3 regions of the Streptomyces sp. NPDC051310 genome follow, and region 2 is predicted to be linked to each of the others. Evidence: riboswitches for the same ligand, from Rfam matches in the RefSeq annotation. Region 2 holds a riboswitch; each other region holds the start of a gene.
The links. A riboswitch is a leader RNA that binds a small molecule or an ion and turns the genes downstream of it on or off. The one in region 2 is predicted to bind cyclic di-AMP.
Positions count from the first base shown of each region.

Region 1: it holds a riboswitch for cyclic di-AMP, as region 2 does, so the genes downstream of both, ACIA79_RS29335 (NlpC/P60 family protein) here and ACIA79_RS14780 (peptidoglycan DD-metalloendopeptidase family protein) in region 2, are expected to answer to the same signal.
Region 3: it holds a riboswitch for cyclic di-AMP, as region 2 does, so the genes downstream of both, ACIA79_RS22590 (transglycosylase SLT domain-containing protein) here and ACIA79_RS14780 (peptidoglycan DD-metalloendopeptidase family protein) in region 2, are expected to answer to the same signal.

Region 1 covers NZ_JBITEO010000027.1:16,503-19,768, reverse strand. The annotation lists gene pcrA (DNA helicase PcrA) at 1-841, opposite strand, end outside; cyclic di-AMP (ydaO/yuaA leader) riboswitch at 1,049-1,198, shown strand; gene ACIA79_RS29335 (NlpC/P60 family protein) at 1,197-2,432, shown strand; gene ACIA79_RS29330 (hypothetical protein) at 2,533-2,886, opposite strand; gene ACIA79_RS29325 (NlpC/P60 family protein) at 3,173-3,266, shown strand, end outside.
Region 2 covers NZ_JBITEO010000008.1:256,916-260,181, forward strand. The annotation lists gene ACIA79_RS14765 (helix-turn-helix domain-containing protein) at 1-62, shown strand, start outside; gene ACIA79_RS14770 (DUF6126 family protein) at 83-202, shown strand; gene ACIA79_RS14775 (tyrosine-protein phosphatase) at 216-1,028, opposite strand; cyclic di-AMP (ydaO/yuaA leader) riboswitch at 1,816-1,973, shown strand; gene ACIA79_RS14780 (peptidoglycan DD-metalloendopeptidase family protein) at 1,978-2,913, shown strand; gene ACIA79_RS14785 (SGNH/GDSL hydrolase family protein) at 3,082-3,266, shown strand, end outside.
Region 3 covers NZ_JBITEO010000016.1:7,406-10,671, reverse strand. The annotation lists gene ACIA79_RS22595 (isopenicillin N synthase family dioxygenase) at 1-441, shown strand, start outside; gene ACIA79_RS22590 (transglycosylase SLT domain-containing protein) at 620-1,414, opposite strand; cyclic di-AMP (ydaO/yuaA leader) riboswitch at 1,417-1,580, opposite strand; gene ACIA79_RS22585 (Tm-1-like ATP-binding domain-containing protein) at 2,030-3,266, shown strand, end outside.

The DNA of each region.
Region 1 (3,266 bases), on a different contig from region 2:
GGAAGCGGCGGCGGTAGTGCTCGGCGACGTCCGGGAACGCCTGGAGCAGGTGGACCGTCGTCATGATGATGTCGTCGAAGTCCAGGGCGTTGGCCTCGCGCAGCCGCGCCTGGTACATCCGGTACGCCTCGGCGAGGGTCTTCTCGAACCCGTCGGCCGCCTGGTCGGCGAAGGTCTCCTCGTCGATCAGCTCGTTCTTCAGGTTGGAGATCTTGGCGCTGAACGACTTCGGCGGGAACTTCTTCGGGTCCAGGTCCAGGTCGCGGCAGACCAGCGCCATCAGCCGCTTGGAGTCGGCGGCGTCGTAGATCGAGAAGGACGACGTGAAGCCGAGCCTCTTGGACTCGCGGCGCAGGATGCGGACGCACGCGCTGTGGAAGGTCATCACCCACATGGCGTTGGCGCGCGGTCCGACGAGCTGCTCGACGCGCTCCTTCATCTCGCCGGCGGCCTTGTTGGTGAAGGTGATCGCCAGTATCTGACCCGGGTGGACGTTCCGCGTGGCCAGCAGGTGGGCGATGCGGTGGGTCAGCACCCTGGTCTTGCCGGACCCGGCACCGGCGACGATGAGCAGCGGTGAGCCGGTGTGGACGACGGCCGCGCGCTGCTGGTCGTTCAGCCCCTCCAGCAGCGCGGCGGGGTCGACGACGGTGCGCGGGGCGCCGTCGCGGTGGTACGCGTCACGGGCCGCCGGCACGTCGAAGCGGTCCCCGAAGAGGTCGTGCGGGACCTCCTCCGGGGCCGGCCGGTGGTCCTCGGAGTCCTCCGGGGGCGGCGGCGGCTCCTCCGAGGTGTGGTTCCGGAGGTCCGCCAGGAAGCTGTCGTCAAAGAGGCTGCTCATCGCCTATCGAGTCTAGGCGGCCCCACTGACAGCCGTGGCCGAACCGCCTCCCTCACGTTCGGTCACCCCTACCGCACAGTAATCGAAGGTCACGAAAATGTATCCGACATATCGAACATCATCCTTCACAGCACCGCCACAGGTTGGCTAGCGTGCCTGCCCAAGCGGACCGTCCCCTCATCGGCGAACCACGCCGATCGGCCGCCCACGCCGCATCCGCCCTCCCCGCCATGGGAGTTCGGAACCGGGAACCCACCATGCACCGTGGGGTGAATCGGCCGTGACCGCGGACCGTAGGGCACCTTCCGTTCGCCCGAACCCGCCGGCTGACCCGGTAGGCGGTCCACGGAAGGAGATGCCGGCCTTGGCGTCGCATCGCAAGCCGCGCAGCCGCACCACCCGCACGTTCGGTACCAGCTCCCCCGCCGTCGGGGTCACGACGGCCGCCATCGCCTCGGTCACCACCCTGCTGTCCGCGCAGTCCGCCGGCGCCGTGCCGGGACGCCCGTCGGTCGAAGAGGTGGAGCGGAAGGTCGACGACCTCTACCGGCAGGCCGGCACCGCGACGCAGCAGTACACCAAGGCCAGGGAGGCCGGCGAGCAGCGGCGGCGCGCGGGTGACGGCATGCTCGACGAGGCCGCGAAGCGTACGCAGGCCCTGAACGAGTCCCGCCGCGTACGGGGCGCCTACGCGGCGGCACGGCACCGCTCGGGCGGGGCGACCCCGAGCGCGGCCCTGCTCCTCGCGGAGGAGCCGCAGCCGTTCGCCGACCGCACGCCGGCGGCGGGACGCCCCACCGGGCCGCAGCACGAGCAGCTCACCGGGTCCAGGACGCAGCGGACCGCGGCGACCGGGCAGCAGGCCGAGGCGGCCGAGCCGTTGGAGCACCGGACCGCGGCGACCGGGCAGCAGGCCGATGTGACCAGGAGCCCGGAGGCGCTGCCCGACTCCCAGGCGTCCCTCCAGGCCGGCAAGGAGACCGTGCAGCGGAAGCTGGCCGAGGCGCGCGCCCTGCTGGCGCAGCTGACGACCGGGGAGCAGGCACGGCTGGTGCGCTTGGAGCGGGAGCGCGCGGCGGACGCCCGGTGCCGGGCCGGGGAGAAGGCCCGGGCGGAGGAGGAGGCGCGCGCCGCGGCGGAGGCGGCCCGCGCGTGCCGGGAGCAGGAGGAGCCGGACCCGCGGCCGGCTCAGGGGGAGGAGCCGGGGCCGGCAGGCGGCGGTACGACCGACGGCGGCTACGCCGCCAAGGCGGACAAGGTGCTGGCCTTCGCCCGCGCCCAGATCGGCAAGCCGTACGTCCGGGGCGCCACCGGCCCGAGCTCGTACGACAGCTCCGGGCTGACCCAGGCCGCGTGGAAGGCGGCGGGCGTCGACCTCCCGCGCACCACCCGCGAGCAGGCCGAGTCCGGCACACCCGTCGCCATGGAGGACCTGCGCCCCGGCGACCTGGTGTTCTTCTACGACGACATCAGCCACGTGGGCATCTACCTTGGCGACGGCATGATGGTCCACGCGCCCGGGCCCGGGGCGAACGTCCGCGAGGAGTCGATCTACTACCTGCCGGTCCACGGCAGCGTGCGCCCGGCCTGAACGGCCCCGCCCGGCACCACGACCGGAGCACCGCCCGGCACCCCGGCCGGCGCCCTGCCCGCGGCCCGTGCAGGGGGCCGGCGGGCCGGGGCGGCGGGGATCACGTCCAGAGCGTCGCGATGAAGACGTTGGCCACGGTCAGACCGCCGACGGCGCCGAAGAGGCCCTTCTCCACCCGCTCCTCGTCCCGCTTGACGTAGACCAGGCCGAGGATGACGACCAGGATCGCCAGCTTCACGCCGATCTTGAGGTTGTTCACGGTCTGGTCGTCCGCCTGGTTCAGCCCCACCAGTGCCACGCCGGTGATCAGCATGGTCAGCGCGCCGTGCAGCATGGCGGGCGTGAAGCGCGCCGTGCCCGCGCCCATGCCCTTCATCTGGGTGAGGAAGCCGCCCAGGAGGGAGGCGATGCCGATGATGTGCAGCGCGACGAAGACATTGATGAGTACGTCCATGGGCCGGAGCCTAACCGGGGCCATAGCACGCACTTCCGGTCAGGGTGGGCTCATTCGTCGCATCGGTCACGGCTGATACGGAATGCGGGATTCCAGGTGCAGCGCCGCCCTCGCATCCCGCCCCGGAACTCTCACCTGCGGCCAATAACGGTCACTCTCCCCCAGCCCCGTGACGCCCGGGTTTAGCGTCCTCCCCCAGGTGGCCGGCTCTCCCCACCGCCGCCTCCCTACTCCCGGGCGGCAGCCGGCCACCCCGCCGACCTACCGACGGGAAGGGACCGCCCCCGTGGCAGCGCACCGCAAACAGAGACAGGGCCCGCTGAGCGGATCGGCGGCCGGCCGCACCGCCCTCACCCTGGTGCTCGCCGGAGCGGCCACCG
Region 2 (3,266 bases):
ACACCCTCCTGCAGAGCGCCGCCGCCGACCTGTGCCTCGGCGGCTCCGCACCCCGTCGCTGACCCCGTGCAGAAAGGCCGCCATGTCGTCCCAGGAGTGGAAGTTCCCCCGAGGTCTCGTCGTCCGGCTCTTCGCCTATCTGGTGGCGGGCCACCTCTTCGCGGCGTTCCTGTACCTGCTCTTCGGGCTCGGGGCCGGCTGAGGGCCGGGCCCGGTCAGCCCTCGTCGAGGAGGCGCTCGCGCAGCTTCTCGCGGGTCGCCGCGGTCAGGCCGAGGCCCTCGGCGAGGTACCGGTCGGTCGTGCCCCAGGTCTCCTCGATCGTGGCGAACGCCGCCGACAGGTACGCGAGCCGGGCCTCGAACAGCGGGCTGAGCAGCTCCATCACCTCGGGCGACATACCGGCGGAGGACGTGTCGCTGCGGTGCACCTTGTAGCGCCGGTGCGGTTCGTTGGACTTGAGGTAGTCCTCCTCGATCGCCTCGCGCTCCACGCCGACCGCCAGCAGGGCCACCGCTATCGACAGCCCGGCCCGGTCCTTGCCGGCCGCGCAGTGCAGCAGCGCGGGCACGCTGTCCTCCGCGAGGGCGTGCAGCACCCGGCTGTGCTCGGCGGTGCGGTGCTTGATGATCGTGCGGTACGAGGCGGTCATGCGCGCCGCCGCCTTGCCGTCCGCGAGGATCTCGCGCAGCTGGTCGATGTCGCCGTCGCGGACCATGCGCCAGAACTCGGCGCCGTCGGCCGGGTCGGACAGCGGGATGTTCACGTTCCGCACACCGGGGAGCGCGACGTCGGCGCCTTCCAGCTTCTGGTCGGCGGTGTTGCGGAAATCGAAGATCGTGTGCAGCCCGAGCGAGCTCAGGAACGCCGCGTCCTCGCTCGTCGCGTGCGCCAGGTGCCCGCTGCGGTAGAGCCTGCCGTGCCGGACGCGGCGGCCGTCGACCGTCGGCAGCCCACCCACGTCGCGGAAGTTGCGCACTCCCGACAGTTCGGGCTCGGTCGACGGGACCTGCGGCAGCTGCTGCGTCACGGGGGCTCCTCCGCGTCTCACGCCGGCGCCGGCCGCCGACGATGTCGCGATCCGACGATACGACATAGGTATCCCCGGGCAATGATCCGTGGGCGGCGGACGCTGCGACCGCGGTGCGGGCACCCGCGCGCCGCCGCCGGGCGACCGGTACCGGGCCCGTCCGCTCCCCGGATCCGTCCGGCGGCCCCCGGCACGCGGGGTGACCGCACGCCATGAGGCGCGCGACGGGATGTATGCGTATGACCCGTTTGCTCCTGATCATGACGTACACGCTTTTTGGGTGACATGTTCCGTATCGGCCGCCCGCGGGGCGCCCCCGGGCAGTCCTCAGGTGTCTACCCTGTGCCGCCCTCGGGCCTCTGCCCCGTGCCGCTCCCGCCTCGCCCCGGTCCGGTGCCGGCTCCGTGTGGGTACGAATGCCGGTAAATCGGACAGCGTGTCGCTGTTCTGTCCGGATTCACCATGGTTTGCCTCTCGTGGCACATCCATGAAAGGCGGCTTGTGTCCGTATTGAGCTGTTCGGGATAACGTGCCCCGATAGCAAGGGAGATGGGCCGCGCCACGTGAGCAGCGTCATAAAGGTGACGGTCCGTGGCCGCGCGCCGTTCCCAAATTCCTTGCGGGAAGCGGAAATTCATGATCCGTAATCCACGGAACGTGACCGGCAATTCCGCCCGGCGCCAGGGAAATGAATGGCCCGCGGAAAACAGCGGCTTGTTCGGCCCGGCCCTGCTGTCCTACGGTCACGGCAATCCGGCCGGACCGCCGAATCCTGCCACCGGCCCGGAATTCGCACCCACCCACGCGTGGCAGGAGCGGGGGAACCAGGTAGTACGCCGATCCCGGATGGACGGGACCGGCTCGGGGTGAAGTCGCGTCGACCACGCGGCCGGGCATCTCCAGCCCGAACCCGACAGCTCACCTCGCAGGCGCCGGAGAGGAATTCGCCATGCCCGCGAAGGGTAAGCACCGCCGTCCCAAGTCCAGCCCGATCACGCGTGGTTTCGTCGCTGCCGGAACCGGTGGCGCCGCCATCGCCATCCCGCTGCTCGGCGCCACCGGTGCGCACGCCGCGGAGAGCAGCGCCGCGCCGGCAACCGCTCCGCAGCAGGTCGTCGCCGCCGCGCAGACCGCCAAGGCCGCGCCGCGCACGTACACCGTGGTCGCCGGCGACTACCTCGCCAAGATCGCCCACAACAAGAACGTCAAGGGCGGCTGGCACAAGCTCTACAAGGACAACCGCGAGGTCATCGGTGACGACCCGTCGCTGATCCTCCCGGGCATGAAGCTCACCCTCGGCGCCAAGGGCACGCCGGCGAAGGGCGCCCCGGCCAAGGCCGCCCCGGCGAAGCCGAAGGCCGACGCCGACCGCGGGGAGGCCCGCGCCTCCCGCTCCGTCGTCAAGGCCGAGGCCCCGGCCCCGGCCCCGGCGCCGGCCCCGGCCTCGGCGCCGGAGTCGGCCGCCCCGCAGACCACCGGCTCCGGGTTCACCGCGCCGGTCGACGCAGGCATCACCACTCCCTACCGCGCCTCCGGCTCCATGTGGTCCTCCGGCTACCACACCGGCGTCGACTTCGCGGCGTCCTCCGGCAGCACCGTCAAGGCCGTCGGTCCGGGCAGCGTCGTCTCGGCCGGCTGGAGCGGCGCCTACGGCAACGAGGTCGTCATCAAGCACGACGACGGCAGCTACTCGCAGTACGCCCACCTCTCCTCGCTCTCCGTCTCCGCCGGCCAGAGCGTGAGCGGCGGCCAGCAGATCGGCCTGTCCGGCTCCACGGGCAACTCCACCGGCCCGCACCTGCACTTCGAGATCCGGACCAGCCCCAGCTACGGCTCGGACATCGACCCGATCGCGTACCTGCGCCAGCACGGCGTCTCCATCTGACGCACCGCCGGATTCCTCCGGTCACGACCCCCGCCCGGCACCGCACCCGCGGTGCCGGGCGGCGGTGTATTCCGAGTTGGTCCAATCTTGACCGGTGGCGAATCTCACCCCGCGTCAACCCCTCCTTACGGTCGCGTAGCTCACACCCGGAAGGAAAGATGTGGTGCCGTGGCAGACGATTCGATTTTCAGAGACAGTGACGCATTCGGGTCGTACGTGGCGATCGGTGACAGCTTCACCGAGGGCGTCGGGGACCCCGGGCCCGACGGGAGGTACGTCGGCTGGGCCGACCGCCTCGCGGTGCTGCTCGCCGACCGGCTTCCGGATCCGGACGACTTCCGGTACGCGAACCT
Region 3 (3,266 bases), on a different contig from region 2:
GCCCCCTCGGGCGCCGGCCAGGGCGTCGGCGCGCACAAGGACTACGGGTTCCTGACCCTGCTGCTGCAGGACGAGGTGGGCGGTCTCCAAGTCCGGTCGGGAGACGGCTACATCGCCGTACCGCCCCTGCCGGGCGCCTTCGTCGTCAACCTCGGCGAGCTGCTGGAGATAGCCACCGAGGGCTACCTGTCCGCGACGGACCACCGGGTCGTCAGCCCACCCGGTGCGGTGGAGCGGTTCTCGGTGCCGTTCTTCTACAACCCGCGGCTCGACGCGGTGATCAGGACCGTGCCCGGCGCCTACCTGGAGCACGCGCCGGGCGTCGCGCAGGACCTCGACAACCCGCTGCACGCCGAGTACGGCCGCAACGAACTCAAGGGCTGGGTGCGGGCCCACCCCGAGGTGGCGCGCCGTCACCACCCCGAACTCGTGGCCGGCTGACCCCGGGACGCGGGAGGGCGCCCCGCCGGAGCCTGCACGGAGCCGGAGCAGCACCGCTCATGGCCGTCGCCGTCCACGGCGGCACGCGGACCGGTCGGCGTGGCCGCCGCACGCGCCAAAAGGGGCCGGTCCGGGGTGAGTTCCCCGGACCGGCCCCCGACGGGAGTGACGGCGCCCGTCAGTAGGGGCCGTTCACGTTGTCGATGGAGCCGTACCTGGCGGCGGCGTAGTTGCAGGCGGCGGTGATGTTGGCGACCGGGTCGTACGGGTCGGTGGACGTCCCGGGCACGTGGTAGGCGCGGAACGTGGGGTCGATGACCTGGAGGAGGCCCTTGGACGGAGTTCCGGCCGCGGCGTTGGAGTCCCAGTTGTTGATGGCCAGCGGGTTGCCCGAGGACTCACGCATGATGTTGCGGTGAATTCCCTCGTACGTGCCGGGAATTCCGCGCTCGGCCATGATGGCCAGGGCTTCCTTGATCCAGCCGTCGAGATTGTCCGCGTACGCCACGGGCTTCGGGGCGAGGCTGGTGCGCGTGGAGCGGTCGGCCCGCTCCGCCGGGGCGGTGGAAACAGCCTTCGCCTTCGCCGTGGTCTTCACCGCGGTCTTCACTGCGGCCTTCGCCTCGTTCTTCGGCTTCGGCTTGGCGCCGATCGTCAGCTTGAGGCCCGGGTGAATGAGGGACGGATTGTCACCGACGGCCTTGCGGTTGTCCTCGTACAGCTTTTTCCAGCCCCCGGTCACCTCGTGTGTCCGGGCGATCTTGGAAAGCGTGTCACCGGCGATCACGGAATAGGTGACGGGCGAGGTCACGGCCTTTTCCACGACGGCGGAGGGAGCCGTGTTCGGCGCGGCCTCGGCCGCGGTGGCGCCGAACAGCGGCAGGGCGAGGGCGGCGCCGCCCGTGCCCGCGGCGACGAGACGCCGGGTGATCGGATGGTTGCCGGGGCGGCGGTGCTTACCCTTTGCGGGCATGGGACATTCCTCTCCGTCGCCTGCGAGGTGAGCTGTCGGGTTCGGGCTGGAGATGCCCGGCCGCGCAGCGCGCGACTTCACCCCGAGCCGTCCCGTATTTCCGGGCCGGCGGCTTACCTGGGTCCCCCGCTCCTGCCGTACGTCAGTGGATGGGTGCGGATTCCGGGCGGCGGCAGGATTCGGCGGTCCGACCGGATTGACCGTGACGGTAAGCGAGAGCAACGCGGCCGAACAAGTCCTGAATTACGCACGGCCGGTTACGGGAACGCCATCGTTCGCGTCCTCCCGGAAACTCAACTTTCTTTCCGAACAGCGGAAATGGAGGGGGGAGGACTCCAGGAGGCCGGGTTCGGAGGTGAGTCATATCACGGCCGGTGTATAAGGGGCAATTATGTTGGCATGCGGGGGAAACCAAGCAAGATGGCTGACTCATCCGTAATCGGGACATTCAGGCGAAAGGTGCCCGATCCGGCGAGGTGACGGGAAGCGGTCGGCCGGTCACCCGCGAGGAGCTCCGCCCGCCCCGGCCGCGGCGGACCCGGGCGGGGAACGCACCGCGATCTTCCCCGCGCACGCACCTTGCCGCTCCGCCGCATGTCCCGGACAGTTGCCTCCATGGCGATCGTCGTACTGGTGGGCACCCTGGACACCAAAGGGCTGGAGTACGGATGGCTGCGCGAGCGGTTGCTGCGCCACGACGTGGACGTCGTGGTCGTCGACACCGGCGTGGCCGGATCCCCCCGCATACCCGCCGACGTGCCCCGGGCCGACGTGGCGCGGGCGGCCGGCGCCGACCTGGAGCGGTTACGGGCCCAGGGCGACCGCGGCGCGGCCGTCACCGCGATGGCCCGGGGCGCCGCCGAGACCGTGCTGCGCCTCCACGGGGAGGGCCGGCTGCACGGTGTGCTCGCCCTCGGCGGCAGCGGCGGCACGTCCATCGCGACCCGCGCCATGCGCGCGCTGCCGCTCGGCGTGCCCAAGGTGATGGTGTCCTCCATGGCCGCGGGCGACGTCTCGCCGTACGTCGGCTCCGCGGATATCACCATGATGTACAGCGTGGTCGACATCGCGGGCGTCAACAGCGTCTCCGCGCCGATCCTCGCCAACGCCGCCGACGCCGTCGCGGGTATGGCGAAGGGCTTCGCCGCGGCCGGCCGGGCCCCGCTGCCCACCGGCCCCGGTGCAAACGGCGGCCGCCCCCTCGTCGCCGCGAGCATGGCGGGCGTGACGACCCCCGGCGTCGACGCCGCCCGCGAACGGCTGACCGGACTCGGCTACGAAGTGCTCGTGTTCCACGCCAGCGGCGCGGGCGGGCGCACCCTCGAAACGCTGTCCGGGCAGGGACTTTTCGCGGGCGTCCTCGACCTCACGCTCAGCGAGCTCGCCGACGACCTCTGCGGCGGCATCCTCACCGCGGGCCCGGACCGGCTCCAGGCCGCCGGGCGCCGCGGCATCCCCCAGGTGGTCGCCCCGGGCGCGCTGGACATGGTGAAGTTCGGCCCGGCCGACACCGTTCCCGCGCGGATGCGCGACCGGGACATGCGCGTGCACAACCCGTCCATCACGGTGGTGCGCACGACGCCGCGGGAGTGCGCGGAACTCGGCCGCCGCGTGGCGGCGAAGCTGCGGACCGCCACCGGCCCGGCCGCCGTGTGCCTGCCCCTGCGCGGACTGTCCACGCTGGGGGAGCCGGGCGGGCCGTACCACGACCCGGCCGCGGACGAAGCGCTGTTCGGGGCCCTGCGCGACGGGCTGCGCGGCAGCGCCGTCGACGTCGTCGAGATCGACACGCACATCAACGACCCGGCGTTCGGCCGTGCCGCCTCCGACCTGCTGCACCGCATGATCAGCG